2 regions of the Peteryoungia glycinendophytica genome follow, and region 2 is predicted to be linked to the other one. Evidence: riboswitches for the same ligand, from Rfam matches in the RefSeq annotation. Region 2 holds a riboswitch; the other holds the start of a gene.
The links. A riboswitch is a leader RNA that binds a small molecule or an ion and turns the genes downstream of it on or off. The one in region 2 is predicted to bind thiamine pyrophosphate.
Positions count from the first base shown of each region.

Region 1: it holds a riboswitch for thiamine pyrophosphate, as region 2 does, so the genes downstream of both, thiD (bifunctional hydroxymethylpyrimidine kinase/phosphomethylpyrimidine kinase) here and thiB (thiamine ABC transporter substrate binding subunit) in region 2, are expected to answer to the same signal.

Region 1 covers NZ_VFYP01000001.1:302,433-317,303, forward strand. Annotated here, with positions in the region: gene FJQ55_RS01510 (ABC transporter permease subunit) at 1-508, shown strand, start outside; gene ugpE (sn-glycerol-3-phosphate ABC transporter permease UgpE) at 519-1,361, shown strand; gene FJQ55_RS01520 (sn-glycerol-3-phosphate import ATP-binding protein UgpC) at 1,376-2,488, shown strand; gene FJQ55_RS01525 (cupin domain-containing protein) at 2,609-3,073, shown strand; gene gshB (glutathione synthase) at 3,169-4,116, shown strand; gene FJQ55_RS01535 (YifB family Mg chelatase-like AAA ATPase) at 4,316-5,845, shown strand; gene FJQ55_RS01540 (HWE histidine kinase domain-containing protein) at 5,986-7,035, opposite strand; gene cysK (cysteine synthase A) at 7,462-8,430, opposite strand; gene FJQ55_RS01550 (LysE family translocator) at 8,595-9,212, opposite strand; gene FJQ55_RS01555 (LysE family translocator) at 9,340-9,972, shown strand; gene dut (dUTP diphosphatase) at 9,982-10,458, opposite strand; gene FJQ55_RS01565 (peptide chain release factor 3) at 10,545-12,128, shown strand; gene FJQ55_RS01570 (HAD-IA family hydrolase) at 12,205-12,876, opposite strand; TPP riboswitch at 12,995-13,091, shown strand; gene thiD (bifunctional hydroxymethylpyrimidine kinase/phosphomethylpyrimidine kinase) at 13,144-13,968, shown strand; gene FJQ55_RS01580 (GFA family protein) at 13,975-14,370, opposite strand; gene FJQ55_RS01585 (pirin family protein) at 14,439-14,871, opposite strand, start outside.
Region 2 covers NZ_VFYP01000002.1:414,336-429,206, forward strand. Annotated here, with positions in the region: gene FJQ55_RS16575 (HpcH/HpaI aldolase/citrate lyase family protein) at 1-444, opposite strand, end outside; gene FJQ55_RS16580 (hypothetical protein) at 556-786, shown strand; gene leuD (3-isopropylmalate dehydratase small subunit) at 966-1,571, shown strand; gene FJQ55_RS16590 (pyridoxal-phosphate dependent enzyme) at 1,623-2,555, opposite strand; gene leuB (3-isopropylmalate dehydrogenase) at 2,730-3,842, shown strand; gene FJQ55_RS16600 (RNA polymerase factor sigma-32) at 4,152-5,024, shown strand; gene FJQ55_RS16605 (M48 family metalloprotease) at 5,094-6,593, opposite strand; gene thiQ (thiamine ABC transporter ATP-binding protein) at 6,843-7,580, opposite strand; gene thiP (thiamine/thiamine pyrophosphate ABC transporter permease) at 7,570-9,222, opposite strand; gene thiB (thiamine ABC transporter substrate binding subunit) at 9,230-10,255, opposite strand; TPP riboswitch at 10,300-10,414, opposite strand; gene FJQ55_RS16625 (ABC transporter ATP-binding protein/permease) at 10,544-12,322, shown strand; gene FJQ55_RS16630 (ABC-F family ATP-binding cassette domain-containing protein) at 12,332-14,164, opposite strand; gene FJQ55_RS16635 (thiamine diphosphokinase) at 14,169-14,822, opposite strand.

The DNA.
Region 1 (14,871 bases), on a different contig from region 2:
GATGTTCTTCGACCAGCATATCGGCCCCTTCGTCAAATTCGCCGCCCTGTTCGGCTGGGACATGAAAGTCGGCCTCAACTATTTCGACACGGCCTTCGCCATGGTCGCGGTCGCCGTCTGGAACCAGATCCCCTATAATTTCATCTTCTTCCTCTCCGGCCTGCAGGGCATCCCGGCTTCGATCCGGGAGGCAGCCGCGATCGACTGCAAGTCCGGCACACGCCGATTCTGGACGGTGATCCTGCCGCTGCTCACCCCGACCGCCTTCTTCCTGCTGGTCATCAACATGACCTATTCGCTGTTCGATACCTTTGCCGTCATCGACGTGATCGTGAAGGACAAGCCGGCCAACAACCCGATCACGCTGGTCTACAAGGTCTATCTCGACGGCTTCCGCGGCAATGACCTCGGCTCGTCCTCGGCCCAGTCGGTCATCCTGATGCTGGTCGTGCTGGTGCTGACCATGATCCAGTTCCGCTTCATCGAACGCCGCGTTCATTACGGTTGAGGAGAGCGCCATGTACCGCACCAAATTCTTCGACCATCTGATCCTGATCGCAGGCGTCATCTTCATGCTGGGACCGCTGGTCGTTGCCTTCACGACGTCCACCCATTCGGCCGCCGAGATCCACACAAACGGCCTGATGCTGTCCATCGGCGACGATTTCACGTCGACCTATGACAAGGTTCTCTTCAAGTCTGGCGGTTTCACCGGTCAGGTCACAGGCCTGACCATGGCGATGAACTCGCTGATCTTGGGGCTCGGTTTTGCCATCGGTAAGATCGTGCTCTCGATGTTGGCGGCCTACGCCATCGTCTATTTCCGCTTCCGCTTTGCGACCCTTGCCTTCTGGCTCATCTTCACGACGCTGCTTTTGCCGCTCGAAGTGCGCATCATGCCGACCTACAAGGTGATGAGCGATCTCTCGCTCTTGAACAGCTATCAGGGCCTGATCCTGCCGCTCCTGGCCTCGGCCACCGGCACCTTCTTCTTCCGCCAGTTCTTCAAGTCCGTGCCGGATGAACTCCTGGAGGCCGCGCGCATCGATGGCGCCGGTCCGTTCAAATTCTTCATCGACGTGCTGGTGCCGCTGTCGCGCACCATGATCGCCGCCGTCTTTATCATCATGTTCGTCTATGGCTGGAACCAGTATCTCTGGCCCATGCTGATGACGACAGACGAGGGCTTCTACACCCTCATGCGCGGCATCAAGCAGATCCTGCAGGTCTGGGTGGGCTCGCAAATCCCTGATTATAACGAAGCCTTTGCCATGGCCGTGCTCGCACTCCTGCCCCCCGTCATCGTGGTGGTGGTGTTCCAGAGCTGGTTCATCAAGGGCCTCACCGAATCCGACAAGTAAGAGGAGTACGCTCCATGGCGTCCATCGACATCAACGAGGTCTCCAAGATCTACGACAAGGGCGGCGCGAAGGCCGTCGACAGCGTCGACATCCAGATCGAAGACGGCGAGTTCATCGTGCTCGTCGGCCCCTCCGGCTGTGGCAAGTCCACGCTGCTGCGCATGGTGGCCGGTCTCGAAGCCATCTCGCAGGGCACGATTTCGATCGGCGACCGCGTGGTGAACGAGGTTGAGCCAGCCGACCGCGACATCGCCATGGTCTTCCAGAACTATGCGCTATATCCGCATATGACCGTCTACGACAATCTGGCCTATGGCCTGAAGAACCGCGGCACCCCGAAGGCCGAGATCTCCGCCCGCGTGGCGGAAGCCGCTAAGATGCTGGAGATCGAGAAATATCTCGACCGCAAGCCGCGTGCGCTTTCGGGTGGCCAACGCCAGCGCGTCGCCATGGGCCGCGCCATCGTCCGCAAGCCCGCCGTCTTCCTCTTCGACGAGCCGTTGTCGAACCTCGACGCCAAGCTGCGCGTCACCATGCGTGGCGAAATCCGCAAGCTGCAGAAGCGGCTGAAGACCACGGCGATCTACGTCACCCACGACCAGCTTGAAGCCATGACGCTGGCGGACCGTCTGGTGGTGCTGAACGGTGGCCAGATCGAGCAGATCGGCACGCCGCTCGAGGTCTATAACCGACCGGCCTCCACCTTCGTCGCGAGCTTCATCGGCTCGCCGGCGATGAACCTGCTCGATGGCGAGGTCGAACGGGGACGGCTGATCTTCGGCGTCGTTCCTCTCGACGTTCCCGGCCTTCTGCCGGAAGGACCCGTCCGCATCGGCCTGCGCGCCGAAGATCTCGTCGTTGCGGCACCCGAGGAGGCCCAGTTCGTGCTGTCCGTCGATTATGTCGAGGAGCTCGGCGCCCAGCGGTTGGTTCACGGCCTCGTGGGTGACCAGACGCTGACCGTGATCGTCTCGCCGAACGCACCTCTCACCGACCGGCTGCCCGTCAGGATCGCATCAAAGAAGCTGCATTTCTTCTCCGCCGAAACCGGCAGACGCATCGAGCCGACAACCGCAGGCGGGACGCCGACGTCCGCCCCTCGGGCGCCGGTCGCAAGCTTTGCCTGAGCGACCGGATAGATCGCATTTGAACGATCTCCCAAACCCCGTTTTAGCGGCTTGCTGATAGCGTTCCCGCAAATTGCCTTTGTGGGGGACGCCATGCCTGTAAAACTTCTGTTGGCCGGAATGGCCGGTCTGATGCTCGCGACGCCGCGCCGCAAAAGCGAAGGGCCGGCCGCGATGATCGCCGCGCATGCCGATCATCTTGCGCTGAAGGCAGCCCCGATCAACCCCGACTGGATCATCCGCGGCACTCCGCTTGCCCGCATGGGTGAGCATTCGACCAGCACCGACGAGGCCAGTTCCACCGCCGTCTGGGATTGCACCGCCGGTGAATTCCGCTGGTTCTTCGGCTGGGACGAGACGGTCGTCATTCAGGAAGGCGAGGTGCACGTCACCGACGCGGACGGCGGAGAACGCTTGCTGCGGGCCGGCGACATCGCCTATTTCCGGGGCGGCACCTGGGCCACCTGGCGCGTCGATCATTATGTCCGCAAGGTCGCCTTCCTGCGCAAGCCTTTCCCGGGGCCGCTCGCCACGCTCTACCGGCTGCGCAATGCCCTGCGCCAGGGCAAGTTTTCCGCCCTCTGATCTGAACCCGCCATCAGCAAAATTGAAGCCTGCCGCCGTTGCCATCCCCCGCGGCTCGGCCTAAACCTGCCTTGCTTTCGAACGAGGACAGACCCATGGCGAAAATCACCAATGTCGCGGTCCAGATGGACCACGTCTCCACGATCAATATCGCGGGCGATAGCACTTTCGCCATGAGCCTGGAGGCGCAGGCCCGGGGGTACAAGCTCTTCCACTATACGCCCGACCGCCTGTCGATGCGCGACGGCAAGGTGTACGCCACCGTCGAGCCCATGGAACTGCGCGACGTCAAGGGAGACCATTTCACCCTCGGCGCCCCGGAACGGATCGACCTGTCGACCATGGATGTCGTTCTGCTGCGCCAGGATCCGCCCTTCGACATGAGCTACATCACCTCGACCCATCTCCTGGAGCGCATCCACCCGAAGACGCTCGTCGTCAACGATCCGGCCTGGGTGCGCAACTCGCCGGAAAAGATTTTCGTCACCGAATTCGCCGACCTGATGCCGCCGACCCTGATCACCAAGGATCCGGCCGAGATCGCCCGCTTCCGGGAAGAGCAGGGCGACATCATCCTGAAGCCGCTCTACGGAAACGGCGGCGCCGGTGTCTTCCATTCGACCCGCGACGACCGCAACTTCTCCTCGTTGATGGAGATGTTCAACCAGATGTTCCGCGAGCCTTTCATCGCCCAGGGCTATCTGCCGGCTGTGCGCAAGGGCGACAAGCGCATCATCCTCGTCGACGGCGAGCCGGTGGGCGCGATCAACCGCGTCCCGGCCGAACATGACGCCCGCTCCAACATGCATGCCGGCGGCAGGCCAGAGCCGACCGAGCTGACCGCCCGCGAACGCGAGATCTGCGCCCGCATCGGTCCCGCTCTCCGTGAACGGGGCTTCCTCCTGGTCGGCATCGATGTCATCGGCGATTACATGACCGAGATCAACGTCACCTCGCCGACCGGCATTCGTGAAGTGAAGAAGTTCGGTGGCGCGGACATCGCCTCGCTTCTTTGGAATGCCATCGAGCGGAAGCGCGCCTGACGCAAGCACCTGAAACGGCTCAGAAAGTTCACGGCACGTTCTGCTCTTGCAACCGACTGCAACCCTATACCTATTGCAGGATGCGGATGTTCCGCAAATGTTCTTGCTAATTCCTGCGCCTTATGCGAGATTGTTCCCGTCGCCACACGCAATATGAAGTTGCAGGTGGCGGCCAGAGGACGATCGGCGAGGGCGGGCAATGGTGGCGCGTGTCAGTACGGTTGCATTCCAGGGGATCGAGGGTGTGCCCGTCGATGTCCAGGTCATGGTGGCGCCGGGCAAGCCCGGCATGCAGATTGTCGGCCTACCCGACAAGGCGGTGGCCGAAAGCCGCGAACGGGTGCAGGCCGCGCTCCATGCCTCCGGTCTCGCTCTGCCGCCGAAGAGGATCACCGTCAATCTGGCGCCTGCGGATCTTCCAAAAGAAGGGTCTCATTTCGACCTTCCCATCGCGCTCGGCCTGATGGCCGCGCTGGGCGCCATCCCGGGTGACGCGCTCTCGGGTTATCTCGTCATCGGCGAGCTCAATCTCGACGGCACGATTGCCCCCATCGCCGGCGCGCTTCCGGCGGCCATCAGCGCAAACGCCGTCGACAAGGGCCTCATCTGCCCCGCCGACAGCGGCGCCGAAGCCGCCTGGGCCGGCGCAGACCTCGACATCCTCGCGCCGCGCAGCCTGATCGGCCTCGCGAACCATTTTCGCGGCACCCAGATCCTGTCGCGACCGGAACCGTCGGTGCGCGCACTGCCCGCCAACCTTCCCGATCTCGCCGATATCAAAGGCCAGGAAAGCGCCAAGCGCGCGCTGGAAGTGGCCGCCGCCGGCGGGCACAATCTGCTGATGGTCGGCCCGCCCGGATCGGGAAAATCCATGCTCGCCGCGCGGCTGCCCTCGATCCTGCCGCCGCTCTCTGCGGCCGAATTGCTCGAAGTTTCGATGATCCATTCGATCGCCGGCCAGCTTTCGGGCGGCAAGCTGTCGGATCGCCGCCCCTTCCGGACACCGCATCATTCCGCCACCATGGCGGCGCTGGTCGGTGGCGGCTTGAAAGCACGACCAGGCGAGGCATCGCTCGCCCATCATGGTATTCTTTTCCTGGACGAATTGCCGGAATTTGCTCCGCCGGTTCTCGATGCGCTCCGCCAGCCGCTCGAAACCGGCGAATGCATCATCGCCCGCGCCAATCACCGGGTTTCTTACCCCTCTGATTTCCAGCTTGTGGCGGCGATGAACCCGTGTCGCTGCGGCATGGCCGGGGAACCCGGCCATGTCTGTGCCCGCGGCATCCGCTGCCAGACCGAGTATCAGGGCCGCATTTCGGGCCCCCTGATGGATCGCATCGACATCCGCATCGACGTGCCGGCCGTCTCGGCCTCCGATCTCATCCGGCCGGGAACGGCTGAAAGCAGCGCCGACGTTGCCCGGCGCGTGGCGACCGCCCGTCAGCGTCAGCGCGAACGCTTCGCCCGTCTCGACCTGCCGTTTTCGACCAATGCCCGCTGCTCCACAGCCTTGATCGAGACGCTTGCCGAACCGGACCCGGCGGGTCTGCAGCTTTTGCGCGACGCGGCCGACAAATTCCGCTTTTCGGCCCGCGGTTATCACCGGGTACTGAAAGTGGCCCGCACGCTCGCTGATCTGGATGGGGTGGAAACCCTGGGTCGCATCCACCTCGCCGAAGCAATCTCCTACCGCATCGCCTCGGAACGTCTGGCGGCCGCGGCATAATCGGCTGGAGAAGGGGGAAGTGTGGCGGGCCAGGATCCAGGGTCTCTCGGGAACTGAACGCAGTGAGTGCAGACCGGGACTCTGTAAAGCGAGGTCCGGCTAGGCCGTGGGTCCTTCGGCCTCGGGAGTTGAGGCAAAGATCAGGCGGGCTGTGCCATCTCTGTCGGCCGCAGCATGTCGGTCGGCAATGACATGCGGATGATGGCGCCGGTCTCGGGATAGCTCATCTCGGCATGGCCACGCACACCGGAGATGACGCGTTTCATCAAGGTGGAGCCGAAGCCGCCGGCGCCCGCCTGAGGCGCCGTCGGCATTGGACCGCCGCTCTCTCGCCACTCGATGACCAGCCGACCCTCTTCGCCTTCGGCTTGCTCCAGCCGCCAGGTGAGATCGATCTGCCCGGAGCCCACACTGAGCGCGCCATATTTTGCGGCGTTGGTCCCGAGTTCGTGCAGGATCAGGCTGAGCACCACCACCGTCTGGCCGCCGATAGGAACCCTGGGGCCGGAGGCGGAAAAGCGGGGGGTGCCGACGACCGCAAAGGGCTCGAGCGCCTGGAAGATAACGGCCTGCAGCGAGGCATCCTCGCCTTCGCGAAGACCCCGCAGCAGAAGATTGGACCGGCCGAGTGCGGTTAGGCGGTCGCGCAGGCGCGCCGCCAGTTCCTCGGCGCTGGAGGCGTTCTTCAGCGACAGGCTGATGATGGCATTGATGGTGGCGAAGATGTTCTTCAGCCGGTGGTCGAGTTCCTGCGCCATAACCTCCTGGCCGTCGGCCAGTCGCTGGCTCTCCTGTCGTGCGACGATCTCTGCCCGGTAGGCTGCCATCATCAGGTGGATGAGCGAGAGATCGGTGACGATGACGAAGACGTAAAGTCCCATCGCAATCAGCGTGCCGGCTGAGACATCGAAACGATAGGGCGTGATGAAGAAATACCAGGCGGCAAGGCCGGAAAGGATCCCGACCAGCATGCCCTGACGCACGCCGAAGACGAAGCCACAGATGACGACGGCGGGAAAGAAGGTGAGAAACGGAAAACCGGCCGGCATCAGCGGGTCGAGCCAGGCCCGCAGAAAGAGCGCAACCAGGAAGACAGCGAGGCTCAAGCCATAGGTGACGATCTTGTCCTTGCTGGACAGCGTCTTTTGCACCGCGGCAAAGGCCGGCAAGGTATCGAAATATGCGCGCATGGCCCTATTCGTCTCGCAGAAATTACGAATAATCAGAAATTACGGAAGGGTGTTAAAGAAATGCTAGCTGACGCAAAAGACGGCTGCAACCCATCACGACACTTAGTGGTCCCTCCCGGTTTTCTCAAGCTCAACGGTCACTGACGATCCTTCCGGCGGCGCCGGGGGGAAGTCGATGCACGCGTGGTGCGCGCGAAAGGAGCAGCTTTCACCGCGGAGAGGAGAAGAAAAAATATCAGGCCCCCCTCGCTCCGGCTCTGCTTCTTTAGGGCCAGAAGGGGCGCCGCCAGCTATCATGCCTTCCTGGCGACAGCCGCCTTGATATATCGAATCGCAGTAGCCGGGATAGTGGCCGGCCATACCATGGGGCCGAATTTGGCAGAAGCAGCCCGAGAGGGCCGCCTCTGCCGATTGCGGAGGGATTGTTTATTCCCCGAGCCCGGCAAAAAGTGCGGTCGAGAGATAACGTTCGGCGAAGGACGGGATGATGACGACGATTGTCTTGCCGGCATTCTCCGCGCGCAGGCCGACCTTTATCGCGGCCGTCAGGGCAGCACCCGAGGAAATCCCGACTGGCACGCCTTCCAGCCGCGCAACCAGCCGGGCAGTCTCGAACGCCTCGTCATTGGTGACGGTGACCACCTCGTCATAGATGCCGGTGTCGAGAATAGCCGGGGCAAAGCCGGCGCCGATGCCCTGGATCTTGTGGGGCCCCGGATTGCCGCCGGAGAGAACCGGGCTGTCGGCGGGTTCAACCGCCACCACCTGGACCGACGGTTTCTTCGCCTTCAGAACCTGCCCCGTGCCGGTAATCGTGCCCCCGGTGCCGATGCCGGACACGAAGATGTCGATACCGCCGTCCGTGTCGTTCCAGATTTCCTCCGCCGTTGTCTTGCGGTGAATCTCCGGATTGGCCGGGTTCTCGAATTGCTGGGGTATGATTGAATCCGGCGTCGTTTCTGCCAATTCCTGCGCCTTGGCAATCGCGCCCTTCATGCCCTTGGCGCCTTCGGTGAGAACCAGTTCTGCGCCGAGCAGGGCCAGCATCTTGCGCCGCTCGATCGACATGGTCTCGGGCATGGTCAGGATCAGGCGATAACCCTTGGCAGCGGCCGCAAAGGCAAGCGCAATGCCGGTATTGCCGGAGGTCGGCTCGATCAGCGTGGTCTTGCCGGGCGCAATCTTGCCCTGGGCTTCCAGACTCTCGATCATTGCCACCCCGATACGATCCTTGACCGAGGCAATCGGATTGAAGAATTCGAGCTTGGCGAGCAGATGCGCCTTGACGCCCTTTTCCTTGGCCAGCTTGTCCAGCCGCACGATCGGTGTGTCACCGATCGTCTCAGTGATCGATCCATAGACGCGACCGCGTCCGGGCTTCTTGGCATCCGTCATGTTTCGTCTCCCTGCACCATTATTCGTTGGCAACAAGATAGGCGGATTGTCTCGCGACTGCCAGAACCCTTTGTCTGCAGCCTGTCGGAAAAGGGAAATATTCCTCTGCCAAGGCGGGGAAATCCGCAAGCTGCTCGCGGCTCGGACGGGCGCCCGCCATGTGCCTAAACGGGTCTTGTCGCGATATAGGCGGCGGTACCGGCAAGGATGCTCGCCGCGCCGCGATTGAGGAGCTTCAGGGCCGATGGGCGTTTCATCAGGTGCCGCGCCTGCGCCGCGAGCAGGATATAGGGAATGAGCACCGCCATCAGCACGGCAAATGTCAGCCCGATCAACAGAAGATAGTCAAGGAAGCCGATGGCGCTGAGCGGCAAAAGGCTCGGCACCAGCGCGATATAAAACAGCATCGTTTTCGGGTTGCCGAGCGTGACCAAGAGGCCCGAGAGGAAAGAGCGCCAGGCCCGGTTCTCGGTTTCTGCCGCCACGGACTGCGCCAGCAGACCCGATGTCCAAAGCTTGTAGGCGATATAAACGAGATAGGCCGCCCCGACAAACTTGATCACGAGGAACACCGTGGTGAAGGTCTTGGCCACGAGTGCCAGCCCGAGGATCACGGCGGTGAGGTAAACAATATCGCCAAGGATTAGCCCGAAGCCCATGAACAGCGTCGGCCGAAATCCGGACCCGAGCGCCCGCGCGACGATGGCCGTCATACCGGGCCCGGGAATGGCCGCTGCAATGAACAGGGCGCCGCAATAGGCGATGATCGTGGCCAGTGTCATGGTGGTGTCCTCCTCCGCACTCTCTGCATAAGTTCGCCCGAGCCGACTTGCAACGGTGACACGATCGGCCTTGCAGCGTGAAAGCCTCCGCTCTTAAGTGGCCCGGCCATAGTCCGGAGACTTCCGCATGCCAAGCTTCGCAGCCTTCGTCGCCTTTGCACTCATCTGTCTCGGGATGGTGCTGACACCGGGGCCGAACATGATTTATCTCGTGTCGCGCTCGATCTGCCAGGGGCCCATGGCGGGGCTTGTCTCGCTGGGCGGGGTGGCGCTTGGCTTCGTTGTCTACATGCTCTTGACCGCTTGCGGCATCACCGTGCTTTTGCTCGCCGTCCCCTTGGCCTATGAGATCCTGAAGTTCTGCGGCGCACTGTATCTCGGCTGGCTCGCCTGGCAAGCGCTCCGCCCCGGCGGTCGTTCGCCCTTCCAGGTGCGTGACCTGCCGATCGATAGCCCGCGAAAACTCTTCGTCATGGGCTTTGTCACCAGCCTGCTCAATCCGAAGGTCGCCATCCTCTATATGTCGCTCCTGCCGCAGTTCGTAGACCCCACGCTCGGCAGCGTCTTCACCCAGTCGCTGATCTTGGGCTTTACGCAGATCGCGATAGCCGTCACCGGCAATGGCCTCATCGCTCTGTCTGCCGGCACCATCGCCCTCTTTCTCGCCGGACGGCCGGTCTGGATGGTGGTTCAGCGCTGGCTGATGGGCACCGTGCTCGCCGGGCTGGCGGTCCGCATGGCGATGGAAGCGCAGCGCTGAGATGGGCCCTCATACACCCGTCGACCCGAACCCGCCGGGACCCCGCGCCGTGTCGGATGTCTCGGTCACCTCGGCCACCCGCGCTTGCGTCACCGGCGCAATCACCATCTGGGCGATCCGCATGCCGCGCTCGATCACGAAATCCCCGTCGCCGAGATTGATCAACAGCACCTTCACCTCTCCGCGATAGTCGCTGTCGATCGTGCCGGGCGTGTTTAGGCAAGTGATCCCGTTCTTGAGGGCAAGGCCGGAGCGTGGCCGGATCTGCGCCTCGAAGCCTTCGGGGATCTCGAAGATGAAGCCGGTCGGGACCAAGGCTCGCTTTCCCGGCGCCAAAGTCATCGGCGCATCCTCGGCAACGGCAGCTCTCAGATCCATGCCCGCAGCACCTCGCGTTTCGTAAGTGGGCAGATCGATCCCCTCGCCATGGGAGAGACGCTTCAGATTGAGCATGGGACCAAGGACATCGGAGCGAATGGCGGACATGGGCGGGATTCCTTTGTTTGCGCGCTCAATTGCATATTGGCCGTCGAAACGCTAGATAACCGCCGACCAAAAGGAATTCCTGAGACATGGCTGAAACGCTCGCAGAGGCGGTCTCCCGCCGCCGCACCTTTGCTATTATCGCCCACCCGGACGCCGGCAAGACGACGCTCACTGAAAAGCTCTTGCTGTTCGGCGGCGCCATCCAGCTCGCCGGCGAAGTGAAGGCCAAGAAGGACCGCATCCAGACCCGGTCGGACTGGATGAAGATCGAGCGCGAGCGCGGCATTTCGGTCGTCACCTCGGTCATGACCTTCGAATACGAAGGCAATGTCTTCAACATTCTCGACACGCCCGGCCACGAAGACTTCGCCGACGACACCTATCGCACACTGACCGCCGTTGATGCCGCCGTCATGGTCATCGACGCCGCCAAGGGTATCGAGCCGCGCACGCTGAAGCTCTTCGAAGTCTGCCGCATGCGCGACATCCCGATCATCACCTTCGTCAACAAGATGGACCGCGAAAGCCGGGACATCTTCGAGATCCTCGACGAGGTCGAAGAGAAGCTCGCGCTGGATACCGCCCCGATCACCTGGCCGGTCGGCCGCTCGAAGAGCTTCTGCGGCTCCTACAATCTGGCCAACAGCACCTTCCGCGGCAGTGACACCCAGGCCGAGCCGAGCAAGGTCAACGGTCCGCAGAGCGTCGCCGATCACCTGCCGGAAAACGAACGCGCGGCTTTCGTCGACGAGCTGGAACTGGCGGTCGAGGCCTGCCGTCCCTTCGACCAGAAGGCCTTCCTGGAAGGCCACATGACACCCGTCTTCTTCGGCTCGGCGCTGCGGAATTTCGGCGTGCGCGATCTGATCAATGCGCTCGGCGCCTATGCGCCCCCGCCGCGCGACCAGGTGGCTGATGTCAGAACGGTGCATGCCTCGGAAGAAAAGATGACGGCCTTCGTCTTCAAGATCCAGGCCAACATGGACCCGAACCACCGCGACCGCATCGCCTTTGCCCGCATCTGCTCCGGCAAGCTGGAACGCGGCATGAAGGCGAAGCTCGCCCGCACCGGCAAGCTGATGGGGCTCACGGCACCGCAATTCTTCTTCGCCTCGCAGCGCCAGCTGGCCGACACCGCCTTCGCCGGCGACGTGGTGGGTATCCCCAACCACGGCACACTCCGCATCGGCGATACGTTGACCGAAGGCGAGAATCTCGTCTTCCAGGGCGTGCCGAACTTCTCGCCGGAAATCCTGCGCCGCGTGCGGCTGGAAGATGCGATGAAGGCGAAGAAGCTCAAGGAAGCTCTGCAGCAGATGGCCGAAGAGGGCGTCGTGCAGCTCTTTTCGCCGGAAGACGGTTCACCGGCCATCGTCGGTGTCGTCGGCGCGCTGCAGCTCGACGTGTTGAAGGAACGCCTGTCGGCAGAATACACCCTGCCGGTCTCCTTCGAAATGTCGCGCTTCTCCGTCTGCCGCTGGATCTCGGCCGACAACAAGGATGATCTCGAAAAGTTCATGACCCAGCGCCGCGGCGATATCTGCCGCGATCTCGATGGCGATCCCGTCTTCATGGCGCAGGACCAGTTCTCGCTGCGTTACGAAGCCGAGCGCTATCCGGCGATCAAGATGGTCGCCATCAAGGAATATCACGTTGCCAAGGCGGCGTGATCGGCTCACGCACCCGGCATGCGCTCCATAGGGCGCATGCCGCTCTGCCGTCATCTAAGCCAGCCTCGCAGTGGCCTCAGCGGCGACGCAGCCGGATCAGCCCTTCACCATCGACATCCACCGTCACGCCCTCATAGCCGTGCAGGCTCGGATGGCGTGTTTCCAGCGGATGCGTATGGGTGGCCGTGATCACCATGACATCCGCGCCGGCGCCTTCTCCGGCCAGCACGCCCGCCATCACATCCTCGAACACTAGGCAATGGGTCGGATCGACGCCCAGTCGCTCTGCGCCCAGCCTGTAGCCGGCGGGATCCGGCTTGCCGATTTTGACGTCTTCCGCCGTAACGATCTTGAGCGGTTGTGGCAGGCCGGCGGCCGCGATGCGGGCGCGGGCAAGCGCCGAGGGCGCCGAGGTGACGATCGCCCAGCGCTCGGCCGGAAGCGCGTTCAGGAAGTCGATCGCGCCGGGGATCGGCACGATCCCTTCGACATCCTCGATTTCGCCGCGCTCGATTTCCAGCGCTTCGGCGACCACATCCACGCCCGGAAGGTTCAGCCCCCGGATCGTGTCGATGCCGCGCTTGCCATGCATGGTCGGCAGGAAAGCCTCGACATCGAGCCCCATTTTCGCCGCCCAGCGGCCCCAGACCCGCTCGGCGGCGGCGATCGAGTTGAGCAGCGTTCCGTCCATGTCGAAGAGGAAGCCGTGGTAGGAGCGGGTGGGGAGAGGCGAGGGGGAAAGGGTCAAGAGCGTGCACCTGATGCTGGGGGAACGAGAGGCAGGTAGCCAATTTGGCGGCAAGCGGCAAATGAATTGATCAAAGACAAGGTCCGCTCGTGACAGGCGGAACGCTCTGGGATAGACAGGAAGCAGACAGGGGCGTCCTGCGAAAGCCGGGCTGAGAAGCACCCTTTGAACCTGACCCAGATCATGCTGGCGGAGGGAGTCGTTCGGTCTATCCGGCAGTTGGCTGCCCGAGTCCGCCGCCGCTCCACCGTCGAAGGGAGCGCGCCGATGACCAATCCGATCCGCAACGTCCTGTCCATCGCCGGCTCCGATCCCTCCGGTGGTGCCGGCATCCAGGCCGATCTAAAAACCTTTGCCGCCCGGGGCTGTTACGGGATGGCCGTGATCACCGCGCTCACCGCCCAGAACACGCAAGGCGTCTCGGCTGTTCGCCCGCTCGATCCGGACTTCGTCCAGGAGCAGATCCGCATGGTCTTTGCCGATGTCAGGGTGGATGCGGTGAAGATCGGCATGATCGCCAATGCCGGCATCGCCGCCGCGGTGGCCGAAGCGCTGAAACCCCATCGCGGAATTCCGGTCGTGCTCGACCCCGTGATGATCGCCAAGGGCGGCGCGGCACTGCTCGATCCCGCGGCCGTTGACGTCCTCAAAGAAAGTCTGCTGCCGCTCGCAACGCTTGTGACTCCCAATCTGCCCGAGGCTGCAGCCCTGCTGGGCGATCCGGAAGCCTCCGACCGGCGCATCATGGAATCCCAGGCCGTGCGGCTGACGGCGCTCGGGGCGAAGGGCGTGCTGGTCAAGGGCGGACATCTCGCCGGTGGCGAGAGCCCGGATGTTCTGGTGACGGAGGGGCAGGTGACCTGGTTTGAGGCGTCCCGCATTGCCACGCGCAATACCCATGGCACCGGTTGTTCGCTGTCGAGCGCGCTCGCGGCGGAAGTCGCCAAAGGGCTCGAACCGCAGGAGGCGGTCAGCGTGGCGAAGGCATGGTTGGAAGAGGCTGTCCGCACCTCGGGCAGTTTGTCTGTCGGATCGGGCCACGGCCCGGTGCATCATTTCCATGCTCTGTGGTCAGCCGATCAGAGGAACTGAAAATTTTCAGCTGTCGGCGTGGCACTCAAGGTCGCGGATATCGAAGACGAAGGGCAGGGCGGAGCCGAGCCATGTCTGGTGGCGAGGCTTGAGTTCTCGTCGCTGGTCTATGGTGCCGAGCCGGATGCCGATCTCTCCATCGGCGCTTTCGCGCCAGAGCGGCGAGCCGCAGTCGCCGCAGAAGAACTGGTCGCTCGGCTTTCCGCTGTCACCGAACTTGCGGTAGCGCCGTGGCTCTCCGGAGACGAGGCGAAGGCTGCCAGTGATGGCCGCCGCCGTCACGCGATAGGCAGACCCGGTCAGGCGTTGGCAGTCGGTGCAGTGACAGATCCCGATCCGCTCCGGATCGATCTCCGCTTCGTAGCGAACTTCGCCGCATTGGCATGATCCCGTCACCCGCATCGCATCCCCCTGAAAAGAAAAGCCCGGCGCTGGAGGACGCCGGGCGAGATGAACTTGACTGCGGGAGGTTAATGATCGGCCTTGATGAAAGTTCCGTTCTGCAGCTCTTTCATCGCCTGCATCAGTTCTTCGCGGCTGTTCATGACGATCGGGCCATGCCAGGCGACCGGCTCCTTGATCGGCTTGCCGGTGACGAGAAGGAAGCGAATGCCCTTTTCGCCGGCCTGCACGGTGATTTCGTCGCCGGTGTCGAAAACGACGAGCGTGCGATTGCCGGAGAGGTCACGGATGTTGAGCTCCTCGCCCATATATTCCTTCTCGACCTTGACGCCGAAGGGTTTTGACGCATCGCGGAACGAGCCGGAGCCGGCGAAGATATAGGCAAAGGCGGAGCGATAGGTGTCGACCGGAAACGTCTTGCGCTTGCCGGGTGGCACCGAGATGTCGAGATAGACAGGCTCTGCGGCAATGCCGTCGACAGGGCCGCTCTTGCCCCAGAAG
Region 2 (14,871 bases):
AATCGTCGTAGCATTCAGCACGCCACGCGGTGTCTCGATCATCGCCCATATTCTGAGACTTTCCGTCGCATCTGCTTCCGCCAGCCAATCCGCCACGCTCTGAATCGATGCCGGCTCCTCCACCTTGGGGAGAAGGACGGCATCTGGTATCAGCGCACGGATCAACTGCAGGTCGTCGGCCAGATGGACGCTATCCACGGCATTGATCCGAATGATCCGCTCGCGCCAGTCCAGATCAGCTTGCTCCAAGAAATTCTTGAGGTTTTCCCGTGCTTCGGACTTCTTCTCCGGCGCAACCGAGTCCTCAAGATCGAAGATCACCGCATCGCAATCCAAATCGCAAATCTTCGCCAGAGCCCGCTCGTTGACGGCTGGCACCGTCAAAACCGAACGGCGCAGACGAAGGGGGTGACGATCTCGGAACTCTGTTTGGACACGGTACATGCATGGGTTTTGGCAATCTTTCCCAGTCCGCGCAAGATGACAATTCGGTGAAAGGCCCTTGCATTGCAGCGGAATAAGGACCACCTTGGCGACTGAGAAAGGACACAGATCATGCAGAATTTTCGTTCCGCCGTCATCGCCCTCGCCGGTCTCGCTTTCGTTGGTCTCGCGGCCGCCTTCGCTGTGTCACTCACCATCGTCATCGGCGCGCTGCTTACCGTGTCCCTCGGCGCCCGAATGTTGATGGGTCGCACCAAGCGGGCTCCTGTGTACGCCAAGGCAAAACGACGCGAAGACTTGCGCGTCTGGAATGACGGTAAGGGCACGATCATCGATTTGTGATGTCCTCGCTGGTTTGCCTCCGATCCTCCTGATTGGCGGCCCCACTTGGCAACCGGCGCGATATCGATTCGACCGGCCGCCCTACGTCGGCTGGCGTTCAAGATTCTCCTTCAATTCTTCGGTGTTTTGTTCTATGGGCGAGACATGAGAAGCATTCCAGCCAGATCGAAGGCAGATTGATGGACAAGTTTGTAAAGCTCACTGGTGTCGCTGCACCGCTACCTGTCGTGAACATCGACACGGACATGATCATCCCGAAGGATTACCTGAAGACGATCAAGCGCACTGGTCTCGGTACCGGCCTCTTCGCCGAAGCGCGCTATAAGGAAGACGGCTCGGAGAACCCGGATTTCGTGCTGAACAAGCCGGCCTACCGCAACGCCCAGATCCTTGTTGCCGGCGATAATTTCGGTTGCGGCTCTTCGCGCGAACATGCGCCCTGGGCGCTGCTCGATTTCGGCATCCGCTGCGTCATCTCGACCTCCTTCGCCGACATTTTCTACAACAACTGTTTCAAGAACGGCATTCTGCCAATCGTCGTCAGCCCGGAAAACCTGGAGAAGCTGATGGATGATGCGAGCCGCGGCTCGAACGCAGTCCTGACAGTCGACCTGGAAGCCCAGGAAATCACCGGTCCGGATGGTGGCAAGATCTCATTCGAACTCGATGCCTTCAAGCGCCATTGCATGTTGAACGGCCTCGACGACATTGGCTTGACCCTGGAAAAGGCGAGCAGCATCGCGAATTTCGAAAAGTCGAATGCAGCCCAGCGCCCCTGGGCTTAAGTCGATCGAAACCGTTTCGCAAAAAGCCGGGCATCCCGGCTTTTTTAATGCTCAGAGGAAACGTGCGCGCCAGCTGTCGAGCATCGCAAGCGAAACGCCTATTCCACCGCAGACTTCGATCAACGGGGCCTTGAAGCGCGACAGCAAGCCCGCATGAACATCGGCTACGGCAAGCGCTGCGCCACAGGCCGGCTCCACCAGGATCCGGTGGGCATCGGCAAACTTCAGGCAGGCCGCGACCGCATCTGCATCCGAAACAGTCACGCTTTCAATCGAATGTTGACTGACAAGGTCGAAGACATGCTGCGCGACTTGGCGCGCGCCAAGTGAGGTTGCAATCGAGGTGATTGCGGGCAGCATGACGCGCTGCTGTACGGTGATGGAGGCATTCAAAGATGCCGCGCCCTCAGTCTCTACCGCAATAACAGGAATGTCCGAGAGGCCGTTGCGGCGCAATCCTTCCACGATACCGGCCAGCAGCCCGCCGCCACCGACGCTGGTCACCACGCAATCGAAGACCGCGCCGGCCCTGACGACTTCGTCGATCAGCGTGGCGTGGCCGTCCCACAGAACCGGATGGTCGTAGGGGTGCACGTACGCCGCTTTGCGCTCGGCAGCGAGTGAAATGGCGTGCGCGTTCGCCTCATCGAAGACAGAACCGTGGACCAGAACATGGGCGCCAGTCGCCAAAATTCGCTCTCTCACCTCGACCGATGTCGTCTCGGGCACGACGATGGTCACCGGCACCCCGAGCGAGCGGCCGGCGACGGCGGCTGCGATACCCGCATTTCCGCCGGACGCACAAAAAATCTCTAGGGCACCCTTCGCAACCTCTTGCTGGCAGAGCAAACCGACACCCCTGAGCTTGAAACTGCCGGAGGGTTGCAGGGCATCGAGTTTCAGCCAGAGAGGAACCCCGCTTTCGCTGTAGTCGGCAGCGGTACGCAATAGCGGGGTTTCGATATGCAGGGGACGAGAAGCCATGGAGCCAAGATCCGATTCTGATTGGGCTTCTAATGAACCGCTGCTTTAGCATGGTCAACTGCCTCCACCGGCGCCAAGGGATCCGCAAACCGTACCGTTTCCGGCCTATCTCGCTTGAAAAGCCAGGGACCCGCGCGTAAGAAACCGCGACTTCTTTTTCGAGTGGAGGTATCCATGACGGCTCGCAATCTTCTTCTCCTGCCCGGCGACGGCATCGGCCCCGAGGCCATGGCCGAGGTCCGCAAGATCATCGCCTATATGAACGATGAACAGGGTGCGGGTTTCGTCACCGACGAAGGTCTGGTCGGCGGCTCGGCTTACGACGCCCACGGCGTGGCGATTTCGGAAGAGGATATGGCCAAGGCGCTTGCCGCAGATGCCGTTCTCTTCGGTGCCGTCGGCGGTCCGAAGTGGGACGACGTGCCCTATGACGTGCGCCCGGAGGCCGGCCTCTTGCGTCTACGCAAGGATCTTGAACTCTTTGCAAATCTGCGCCCTGCGATCTGCTATCCGGCGCTCGCCAATGCCTCTTCGCTGAAGCCCGAACTGGTCGAAGGCCTCGACATCCTGATCGTGCGCGAACTGACCGGCGGCGTCTATTTCGGCGAACCCAAGACCATCACCGATCTCGGCAATGGCCAGAAGCGCGCAATCGACACCCAGGTTTATGACACCTACGAGATTGAGCGCATCTCCGCCGTTGCTTTTGAGCTCGCACGCACCCGCAACAACCGCGTCTGCTCGATGGAAAAGCGCAACGTCATGAAGTCGGGCGTGTTGTGGAACCAGGTGGTGACCGCGACGCACAAGGAGAAATTCGCCGACGTTCAGCTAGACCACATGCTGGCTGATGCCGGCGGCATGCAACTGGTCCGTGCGCCGAAGCAGTTCGACGTCATTGTGACGGACAACCTGTTCGGAGACATGCTGTCGGACGTCGCCGCCATGCTGACGGGCTCGCTCGGCATGCTTCCTTCTGCATCGCTCGGCGCTCCTGACGGCAAGACTGGCAAGCGCAAGGCGCTCTATGAGCCTGTACATGGTTCGGCTCCCGACATTGCCGGCAAGGGCATCGCCAATCCAATCGCCATGATCGCTTCTTTCGCCATGTGCCTGCGCTACTCCTTCAACATGGTCACTGAGGCCGATCGTCTGGAAAAGGCGATTGCCAACGTACTGGATAAGGGCATTCGCACGGGCGACATCATGGCCGAAGGCGCCCGGCAGGTTGGAACTGTCGAGATGGGGGATGCCATCCTCGCAGAGTTTAAGGCGCTTTCCGCCTGATCTAACAACAAGACATGATCGATTGAGCGGCGCGGGGCAACCCGCGCCGTTTTTGCGTTGATCGCCGATCCGAACGGCCGGCACGCGCTCACTTCTCCGTGAGGGAGCCTTTCCCGACACAAAGCCAGCATGCGGCACCAATCCGCACCCCCCGTCGCTGCGTAAACGTCATCAGAATACAAACCAAGGAATTGCTGCCCACACTTGGCAGCAATCGGTTGGAACATGAACGGCCTTGGGCCGTTCAACAGGAAATGCCGGAAAACGGGCTGCCGGCGTGCGGTCCCCCAGACCCAGGGAGATGTTTCGATGAAGGCCATATCCGCTGACAGACACATCATCAGATACGCAATGTCCCAGCCTTATCTGGAACGAGAAGAAGAGTTGGATCTTGCCATTCGCTGGAAGGAACAGGACGATCAGGGCGCTCGTAATCGTATCGCCCAGGCCCACATGCGCCTCGTCATTGCCATGGCATCGAAATTCCGCGGCTTCGGTCTGCCGCTGAACGACCTCATCCAGGAAGGCTATATCGGCCTTCTGGAAGCAGCTGCGCGATTCGACCCCGGTCGCGAGGTTCGTTTCTCCACATATGCCGGCTGGTGGATCCGGGCCTCAATGCAGGATTACATCCTGCGCAACTGGTCAATCGTGCGCGGCGGCACAAGCTCCAGCCAGAAGGCCTTGTTCTTCAACCTGCGCCGCCTCCGCGCCAAGCTGGCACAGGGTGACAACCGCCTCTCGGATCAGGCCATTCATCAGGAAATTGCCTCTGCACTCGGCGTCAGCCTTGCCGATGTACAATCGATGGACGCGCGGCTTTCCGGCAACGATGCGTCACTCCAGACACCTGTTGCAGGTCGCAACGGCGAGGGCACGGAGCAGCTGGAGATGTTGGAGAGCAATGAGGCTCTGCCCGACGAGCAGGTCACATCCATCATTGATGGGGAGCGCTGGAACGGCTGGCTCAAGGACGCGATGAACAGGCTCAACGAGCGGGAAAGCCGGATCATCAAGGCACGCCGTCTGACGGAAGACGGGGCGACCTTGGAAGAACTCGGCATGGAGCTCGGCATTTCGAAAGAGCGCGTTCGCCAGATCGAGACCCGGGCTCTTGAAAAACTCAAGCTGGCCCTGACTGATAAGGCTCCGACGGCCGCTCGTTACGAGATGGCATACTGAACAGTAGCGACAGCTGAGAGGAGCAAGCCGGCGGGAACGCCGGCTTTTTCGTCGGCTACAGAACTGACGTCACTCGGAGATGATTTTCACCCGCATGCCGGGCGAGACGGTTGAAGTCGGTCCAAGTGCATTGATCAGCCGGAAGAGCTCCAGCTTCCGTTCGGTGCCCATCATGCGTGCTGACAAAGTTCCGACGGTGTCGCCAGTGCCGACAGTGACAACCCGCACGCGCAGCGGCTTCAGCGAAGCGGCCTCTTGCGGTGTGATGCGGCGGAAAGACGCCCGAAGCTGCGCAGCAGTGGACTCAAGCGCTGCACTGCCCTTCGGTACCGCAGTCAAAAACCGGAAGATCTGCGGGCCGATGCGAATGACCGTGATGTCGAAGTCCCAGCGATCCGCGGAGGCTTTCGCGGTCGCAGCTTCAAGGCCATTCACCGAGATCGTCTGGATCGTATCCGGCAAAAGGCCGGTGACCCAGCCGCTTGAAATATAGTTCGGCAGGCTGATCTTCTGATTGTCGGCCACACCATCAAAGCGGATGGCAACATCGCCGGGGCCAGTGGCAAGTACCGCCTCGACCTTGTTGTCGATCTGGAAGCCGACCGGCACATCAAAGCGGATGCCGAGCTGGCCATGCAGGAAGGTCTGGCCGCGCACGAAACCTTCCTGAGGGCTGTCACCGTAGAGAAGGCCGTCGATACCATTCAGGTAATAGTCGCGACCAGTCTCCCCATGCGTGCCTTCGGGGCCGAACGCACGCGCATGTCGCTTGGCAAGCTCGACGCGCTGTGGCGCATTGGGATGGCTCGACAGGAAGTCCAGACTCTGGTCGGCATCGGGATCCACCGATGTGAACTGGCTATAGCGTGCCATGGAATCGAGGAAACGGGCTGCGGCATAAGGATCATAGCCTGCTTCGCCAAGGGTCCTAACGCCGATCACGTCGGCCTGCAGTTCCTGCTGACGGGAAAAGGCAGCGAGCCTAAGCTTGCCTCGCGCGAGCGCCTGCTTGCCGGCGAGATCGCTGGAAAGCACTTCTGCCACCACCCGGCTTGCAATGACTTCCGCCTCTTCGCGCCGCTGACGCTCGATGCCGTGATTGGCGGTCACATGCGCCATTTCGTGGCTAAGCACGGCGGCGACCTCGGACGCATCATTGGCCAGCGCCAGGAGCCCGCGCGTCACGTAGAGGTAACCGCCGGGCAGCGCGAAGGCATTGATCGCAGGCGAATTGAGGATGGTGATACGGTACGACTGGTTGGGGTTTTCCGAGACAGCGGTCAGCGCACCGGCAATGCGTGCAACAAGCCGTTCGGTTTTGGCGTCGGAATACTCACCGCCGTAGGAGGCTACAATACGGGGATGCTCGCGGGCACCCATCTGGGCACGCGGATCGCCCTTCTGGACTTCTTCGACGATCTGCGGATTGCTGGACGGCGAGACGGAAGGCTCATACGCCTGCTCGAACAGCGACTGACAGGACGACAGAACCAGCCCGCTTACAACGAACGCAGCTGCCGTCGACGCAAGCCTTGCAGGCCGGCGCCGCCGATTACCATCGGCAGCCATTGCGCTGTTCCGGCTGAAAAACTGCATCCTGCCCCTTAACCCTGTGCCCGAGGCTCCGCCTGTCAGGTCGGTCCCGGGTGCAGCATCCACTTGCCTGGCACCAGAATCGTGCGAACACGGTCCCTGGGCTCATTCCATAATGCGAAACTGTCGCATGCTCTAGACCATAGTGCCCGCGACCGCATTGACCAAGCCCTTGCTACGCTTGGCAACCATTCACTGGCCGCATGACAGGAGCGAACGACCAAATTAAGGCGAAGGTTCCACCTGAGGCCCGAGACCGAGGAAGTCACGGACCGGTGGGAGGTCGCGTCGGGCGAGAAATCGCGCGGTCTCAGCCTCGACGAGCACGCTCCCGCCGTCGACAAAGACGACATACTGGGCAAGCCGTTCCAGATCACGCGGGTCATGTGTGACGAGAAGCACGGTTGAGCCAGTCTCCCGATGCAGGTCGGAGAGCAGAGCAACCATGGATGACCGCAGCGCCGGATCAAGTGCTGCAAATGGCTCATCGAGTAGCAAGACCGGGCGTCGGCGCACCAGCGCCCGGGCGAAAGCCACCCGCTGGCGCTCCCCGCCTGATAGAGAGCCGGGCAGCCGTCGTTCGTAGCCCGCAAGGCCGACGCGTTCGAGGGCTTGCGAAATCGCCACGCGATCGGTTGGTTGGAGCCTGAGGCCAGGATGGATGCCGAGCCCGATATTGGTGAAGAGATCCAGATGGGAAAACAGGTTGTTGTCCTGAAAGACGAGGGAGACAGGGCGCTCTGCCGGCGGGAGCCGAGTAACGTCTAATCCATCGATCCAGACCGTGCCGCTATCCGGCCGCTCGAAACCGGAAACCAGATTGAGCAACGTCGACTTCCCTGCGCCAGACGGGCCGACAATCGCTGTGACCGCGCCAGCCTGAAACTCGCAATCGAAATGGAATCGGTTCTGGCTAAGCGTCAACCGGGTATGGGCGAGATGGACGGAGGCGTTAGCCGGCATGGACTCGCTCCTTTGCAAGAGAGCCCGGCGAGGTGCCGGGTGCGCCGATCAGCGCCAGCACCAGGCAGATCAGACCCAGAAGCAGCGCCAGACCGTCGGCATCGTTGCTGCGATAGCTGCCCATCTGCGCATAAATGAGTGTCGGTAACGTGGTGATATTCTCGGAACCAAACAATGCGACTGCCCCCAAATCACCGAGCGAAAGAGCCATGGCGAAGGCGAGTGCCGTGAGGAGTGGCCGTCGAAGCGCCGGCCAATCGACGAAACGCAGCCTCTGACCAACCGAAAGGCCAAGACTTTCACACAACCGACCGGTGCGGTCACGGTGTTCGGAAAAGGCGGGCCCGAGAACTCGCACAGCAAACGGAAGAGCCATGAGGGCGTTGATACCGACCACGACGAGGGGCGCAAAATCCGCGATATCACCGTGCGGTCTGAGGGCCAGGAACCAGCCAGTCGCGAGGATGCTCGTCGGGAGCAGGAGCACCAGCGAGGAGGCACCCGCAAGACCGATTGAGAAGAGACGTGCCGTCCAGGTGAGCGAAGTGTGTCCCGACAGCTGGCTTCGTGCAGCAATAATCAGATAGGCTCCGAGCGTGGCAGCGAGGCCTGCTCCCAGCGAGACCATGAGGCTGGTCAGCGCCGCCTGTTGGAAGGCCTCTTGCTCGACAAGCCGGACGAGATCGGCCCGCAGTCCGGATACAACCACCTGTCCGAGCGGCAGAACAAGGAAGAGGCCGCCGGACACCAGCATTAACCCATCCACCAACCGAACAAGGGGACGATGACCATCGAAGCGCACATAGCCGCGACCGCTGGTCGTCCCCGAATCCCCGGCTACGGGCAATAGGCTGAGGACCGCGAGGACGCAGCCGGTCACGGTGATCTGAACACATGCGAGCGAGACCGCCCGCACAGGATCGAAATCGAAGCGCAGCGCCTGATAGATTGCCACCTCGATCGTGGTCGCAGCCGGCCCACCCCCGAAGACGAGGACCAGCGTGAAGCTGGTAACACACAGCATGAAGATCAGCCCCGCAGCGCCTGGGATCACCCGCGCAAGCACTGGCCATTCGATGAACCGGAACGTGGATAACGGCGAAAAGCCGAGGCTGGCAGCGGAACGCCAATACTCCGCCGGTACGCGTTCCAGCGCAGACAGCATCAGGCGGGCCGCGAGGGGCAGGTTGAAGAAGACATGCGCGATGAGAATGCCAGACAGGCCATAGATCGATACGGGCTGCGAAACCCCGAGCCACGAGAGAAGCTGATTGACCAGACCGTTGCGGCCAAATACCCCGATAAGGCCGAGCGCGCCTATCAGCACAGGCAGACCCATCGGCACCGCCATCAGCCGGATCAGCCACGGCCGGCCCGGGAAGCTTGGCTGCCGCGCCAGAGCACTGGCGAACGGCAGGGCGAGACCGACGGAAAGCAAAGTGGAAAGCAGAGCCTGCCACAGGGTAAAGCCGAGCACGGAGCGCACGACCGGATCAGCGAAAACCTCCAAACCGGCGACAGGCCCCGACAGAAGCATCACGAGCGCCACCCCGACGAAGCCAGAGATCACCATCAAGACAAAAAGACCGCCCGCGAGAGCAGGCAGTCTTACACGCCACGACTGGTGCAGCGGGCGCAGCATCAGCGGGTCAGTTGAGCGTCATCGCCTTCAGCCACTCGTCGATCCAGGCCTGACGATTGGCCGCCACTTCGGCCGGGCTCATCAGGAAGGTCGTCTTCGGCTGAACGAGCTTGCCGAAGGCATCCGGCAGCGGCTCGGACGTATCAGCAGCCGGCATCATCCAGTTGTTCGTCGGAATAGTATCTTGGAAACCGGGCTCAAGAATGAAGGCGAGGAACTGCCGCGCAAGATCCTTATCCGGCGCGTTCTTCAAAATGCCGGCAACTTCGATCTGAATGTAATGACCTTCTGAAAAATCCGCTGCCTGATAGCGCTCGGTATTTTCTGCGACCATGTGGTAGGCCGGCGATGTTGTGTAAGACAATACCATCGGCGCCTCCCCCTTTGTAAACAGACCATAAGCTTCCGACCAACCGGGGGTCACCGTGAGAACACGGTTCTTCAGCTTGGCCCAGGCCTCGGGCGCCTTCTCGCCATAGACGGACTTGACCCAAAGCAAGAGTCCGAGGCCTGGCGTCGAAGTGCGGGGATCCTGAATGACGATCTTCTGGTTCGGGTCACCCTCGACCAATTCCTTGAGGCTCTTCGGCGGCGTCTGGATCGCCTGGGTGTCGTAGATCACTGCGAAATGACCGTAGTCGTAAGGCACGAACACATCATCGCTGAAGCCCCCAGGAACCTTCACTGTCGACGTGTCGATCACAGCCTTATCGAACAATCCTGTCTGCTTGGCTTCCTCCACCAGATTGGTGTCCAGCCCCAGCACGACATCGGCCTTGGAGCTTTGACCTTCAAGCTTGAGACGGGTCAGAAGGGCCACTCCATCGGCAACACCGACAAAATTGACGCTGCAATCGCAGGTCTTTTCAAAGGCTTCCTTCACCTTCGGCCCCGGTCCCCATTCGGAGATGAAGCTTTCATAGGTATAGACAGTCAGAACCTTGTCAGCTGCCTGCGCCGACGCGGATAGACCGGTTGGCAACAAGGCTGCGGCAAGGCCGACGCGAACAAATTTAGCGAGATGTGACGGCATGACGCCCTCCTCCAAAAGATCAATGATATCGGGATAGGGCGTTTACAATCGACGCGTCTAATCCCTCCGCCGGTGTTAACCGGATCAGGTTCCGCGGGTTGGCTGACGCCTCTCAGCATTCCGATCACGGCGGATCAGAAGGCACCCCGTTAGAGCAGTCATGGAAATAGCGCGGCAGGTTGGGGAGCGCAAGATGGCAGACCTCTTGGTGCTACGGTAAGCCAAACGCAATCTCGCCATGCTATGCAGTCAACAGACTGTAGTTGAACGTTTTCGAGGCTTGATGGCATGACGAGTGAAACGAGCGGAGGGCCGATCTCAGTCGATCAGATTGTTGCCGCCGTCGAAGGGAGCTTTCGCCGCCAGATAGCCATCGCCTTGGATAGCTTCTGGCACTCTGCAATTCGCAATCGCATCCTCGTCTTCGCCTTCGCATTGGTCGCTGTCATCCTGGCAACCGCCTATGGCACCGTGATGCTGAACCACTGGAACGCGCCGTTCTACAATTCGCTGGAGCAGCGAAACCTGCCGGCATTTCTGCAGGAACTTCGCAACTTCGCTGTTATCGCCGGTGTGCTTCTCGTGCTCAACGTGATCCAGGCCTGGTTGAACCAGATGACGGCTTTGCACATGCGGGAGGGTCTGACGCGCGACGTCATCGACCAGTGGCTTGCGGGACGTCGCGCCTTTCGCCTCTCCATGGCGAGCCCGCTCGGCGTAAACCCGGACCAGCGCCTGCACGAAGATGCGCGCAAGCTCGCAGAGATGACAACGTCACTGTCGATCGGTCTTTTCAATGCGACCATTCTTCTGGTGAGCTTCATCGGGGTCCTCTGGGGCCTATCGAGCGACCTCGTCTTCAAGCTGGGAGACTGGAGCTTTCAGATCCCCGGTTACATGGTGTGGGGTGCCATTCTCTATGCCCTTGCCGCCTCGCTTTTGAGCCGCCTCGTCGGACATCGGCTGTCGAACCTGAATGCTGAGCGTTATGCCCGCGAGGCCGACTTACGTTTCTCCCTCATGCGCGCCAACGAGAACCTGGACGCCATCGCCGTGGCGCGCGGAGAAGACGCCGAAAAGCGACATATCCATGAAACGCTGGACGGCGTTTTGGGCTCGATCCGCAACCTCGCCCTCGCGCTCACCAATCTCACCTGGGTGACCGCAGGCTTCGGCTGGCTGGCAATCATCGTCCCGATCCTGATCGCCTCGCCAGCCTATTTTTCCGGGACCATCACCTTCGGTGGCCTGATGATGGCGGCCGCGGCCTTTACCCAAGTCTATTCGGCTCTGCGCTGGTATGTCGACAATTTTGGGCAGATTGCCGACTGGCGCGCAGCACTCCTCCGCGTCACGGTCTTCCGCGCTGCTCTCGATGCGATGGACAATGCGGAGCAGATGCCAGGCAGGATCGAAATCTTACCGTCAGAGGATGGCGCACTGCGTCTGAGAGGGCTCGAGATCGGCTCCCGCTTGCAGGGCGAGAACAATGGCGGCGCGTTCCGCCTCGTCGAAAGAGACGTCGAGATCGCTCCCGGCCAGCATGTCATGGTCAACGGCGACCAGGGCGTGAATCGCAAGCTGTTCTTCAATGCGCTTGCTGGCCTGTGGCCGTTCGGCAAGGGCAAGATCTTTCTCCCCGCAGCGACGGACATCCTCTTCATACCACAGATCGGCTACCTGCCGGAGGGAAGCCTGCGCAGTCTGCTCGCTTACCCCTTGGCTTCCGCGAACTTCACCGATTCCGACATGAAGCTTGCCCTGGAGAAGGTGGGGCTTGGAAATCTTGGCGGCCGTCTTTACGAGCGTGCCCGCTGGGAAAGGCTCCTCGACAAGGATGAGCAGATGGCGCTGGCCTTTGCCAATATGCTTCTGCGCAAACCGCGCTGGGTCGTGCTATTCGATGTGCTGGAGGGGTTGGAGCCGGACACCGAAATCCGTTTGGCAGCTTTGCTCGGCGAAATGCCCGACGCCTCCCTGCTCTACATTGGTCGTTCCGCCGCCTTTGCCAAGGCAACGGGAGCAAGGTTGGTGCATCTCGAGCGGATGATGGATCCCCCGAGGTGAAGCGGTCTTCTACCCCTCGAGTTCCTCGCGCAGCATCTCGAGCTCCAGCCATTCCTCTTCCCAGCGGGTAATGTCGGCGCGAAGCTTCTCCATTTCGGCAGCGAGCCGGGCGAAGGTCGCCGGGTCCTTCGAGAAGAGATTGGGATCCGCCATCTTGGCTTCGCGCGCGGCAATCTCTTTCTCCGCCTTTTCCATGTCCTTCGGCAAATTTTCGAGAGCAAATTTCTGCTTGAACGACAGTTTACCCTTGCTCTTGGAGACAGCTTCGGTGGTCTTTGCGCCAGACATGTCCTGCGCCTTAGCCTTTTCGGCTTTTTCGGCGCGCTTGCGTTCGTCCTCGACGCCCTTGCGCTGGGCCAGCATGTCCGAATAGCCACCGGCATATTCGATCCAACGGCCATCGGGGGCATCCGGATTGGCGGGCGCAATGGTCGAGGTCACAGTGCGGTCGAGGAAATCACGGTCATGGCTGACGAGAATGACCGTACCTGCATAACCCGCGACAATTTCTTGCAAAAGATCCAACGTCTCGATGTCAAGGTCGTTGGTCGGCTCGTCGAGGATCAGCAGGTTCGATGGCTTTGCCATGATCCGCGCCAGCATCAACCGGGCCCGCTCACCGCCGGATAGATTACGGATCGGCGTGCGAGCCTGTTCCGGCTGGAAAAGGAAGTCTTTCATGTAGCCGGTGACATGCTTCTGCTCGCCGTTGACGAGCAGATTCTCACCACGGCCGTCGGTCAGGTAATGGGCCAGCGTATCGTCCGGATTGAGGTCTTCGCGCTTCTGGTCGAGAACCGCGATTTCCAAGTTCGTCCCGAGCTTGATCACCCCACCGTCCGGCCGCAACTGGCCGGTTAGCATCTTCAGAAGCGTCGTCTTGCCGGCACCGTTCGGGCCAATCAGACCGATGCAGTCGCCGCGATGCACGCGGATGGAGAAGGGCGCGACGATGGTCCTGTCACCATAGGTTTTCGTGATCTTGTCTGCCTCGACGACCAGCTTTCCGCTTTCGCGACCTTCGCTGACGGCAGCCTGGATTGTGCCCTGCGGCCCCTTGTGGCCCCGATAGTCCGCACGCAGCGCCTGGAGATTGCCCAGTCGCCGCATATTGCGCTTGCGCCGCGCAGTGACGCCGTAGCGTAACCAGTGCTCCTCGCGCTCAATCTGGCGGCCGAGCTTGTGCTGCTCGATTTCTTCCTCTTCCAGCACCTTGTCGCGCCATTCCTCGAAATAGGAAAAGCCACGGGCAAGCCTGCGCGACAGCCCGCGGTCCAGCCAGACCGTGGCGGTCGAGATCTTCTCTAGGAAGCGGCGGTCGTGCGAGATCAGGACGAGCGCGCTTCGCGTCTTCTGCAATTCGCCTTCGAGCCACTCGATCGTCGGCAGATCGAGATGGTTCGTCGGCTCATCAAGCATCAGAATGTCAGGCTCGGGCGCCAGCACGCGCGCAAGCGCTGCGCGCCGCGCTTCACCACCCGAAAGCCGCGTCGGATCTTCCTGACCGGTCAGACCCAGATGCTCCAGCAGATAGGTCACGCGGTACGGATCATCACCCGGCCCAAGCCCTGCCTCGGCATAGGCTTGAACGGTGCCGTAACCGGCAAAATCAGGTGCCTGCTCGAGATAACGGATGGTGGAGGCCGGGTGACGGAAAACCTCCCCCGACTGTGCCTCCACCAGACCGGCGGCAATCTTCATCAACGTAGACTTGCCCGAACCGTTGCGCCCGACCAGGCAAATCCGGTCGCCTGGTTCAACCTGCAGCCCGGCACCGTTGAGGAGCGGGGTACCGCCGAAGGATAGGTAGATATCGTCGAGTTTCAGAATGGGAGGCGCCAAGGCTTCAGGCTCCGGAAAAATCGTAAGGGCGTGCCAGAAGGACGGCACGGCCACGGGTGAGCGAGACCGAAATGGGACCTTCGGCGACATTGGAAATGGTGCGCGACGATCCGAAGGCCAGCGAAAAATCGGTGAGCGGATAGCGCGCGTTGCGGATCGTCAGACCTTCAAGCGCGGTAAAACCCAGAACCGAGAACAACGCCCCCTTCGGCAATTCCAGCTCGAGCTGGCTCTCGTCTGCAAAAGGATAGGCCTCTTCGTCGCCGGAGGTCAGCACCACCTCGAACCCATCTTCGACAAGGCCAAGCGCATTCAGGTAGTGCTGCAAGGCATGGTCCGAGCGCTCACCGCCGAGCGCACCTGCAAAAATCAACCGCGTTGCACCCCGGGCAATCGCCTCGGCGACGGCAATCTCGCCGTCGGTCGCAGCCTTGGCGGCAGGATAGGTGCGACGCTCGACTTGCGGCCACTGCGCAACAAGGCTTGCGTCGCTGCTGTCGAAGTCGCCTGCCCAGAGTTCGGGAACGACCCCGAGCGCTAAAGCATGCCGCATGCCACTATCCGCGGCAATCGCACGACTGCCTTGGGTCAGAGCCTTGAGGCGATCCGTCACGGTCAGATGACCACCTAGAAGAATGGTGAAGGACGAAGGAGTCATGGGCCTGCCCATAGCGCATGTCAGGGGCAAAGGGAAAGCGGTTTGAAAG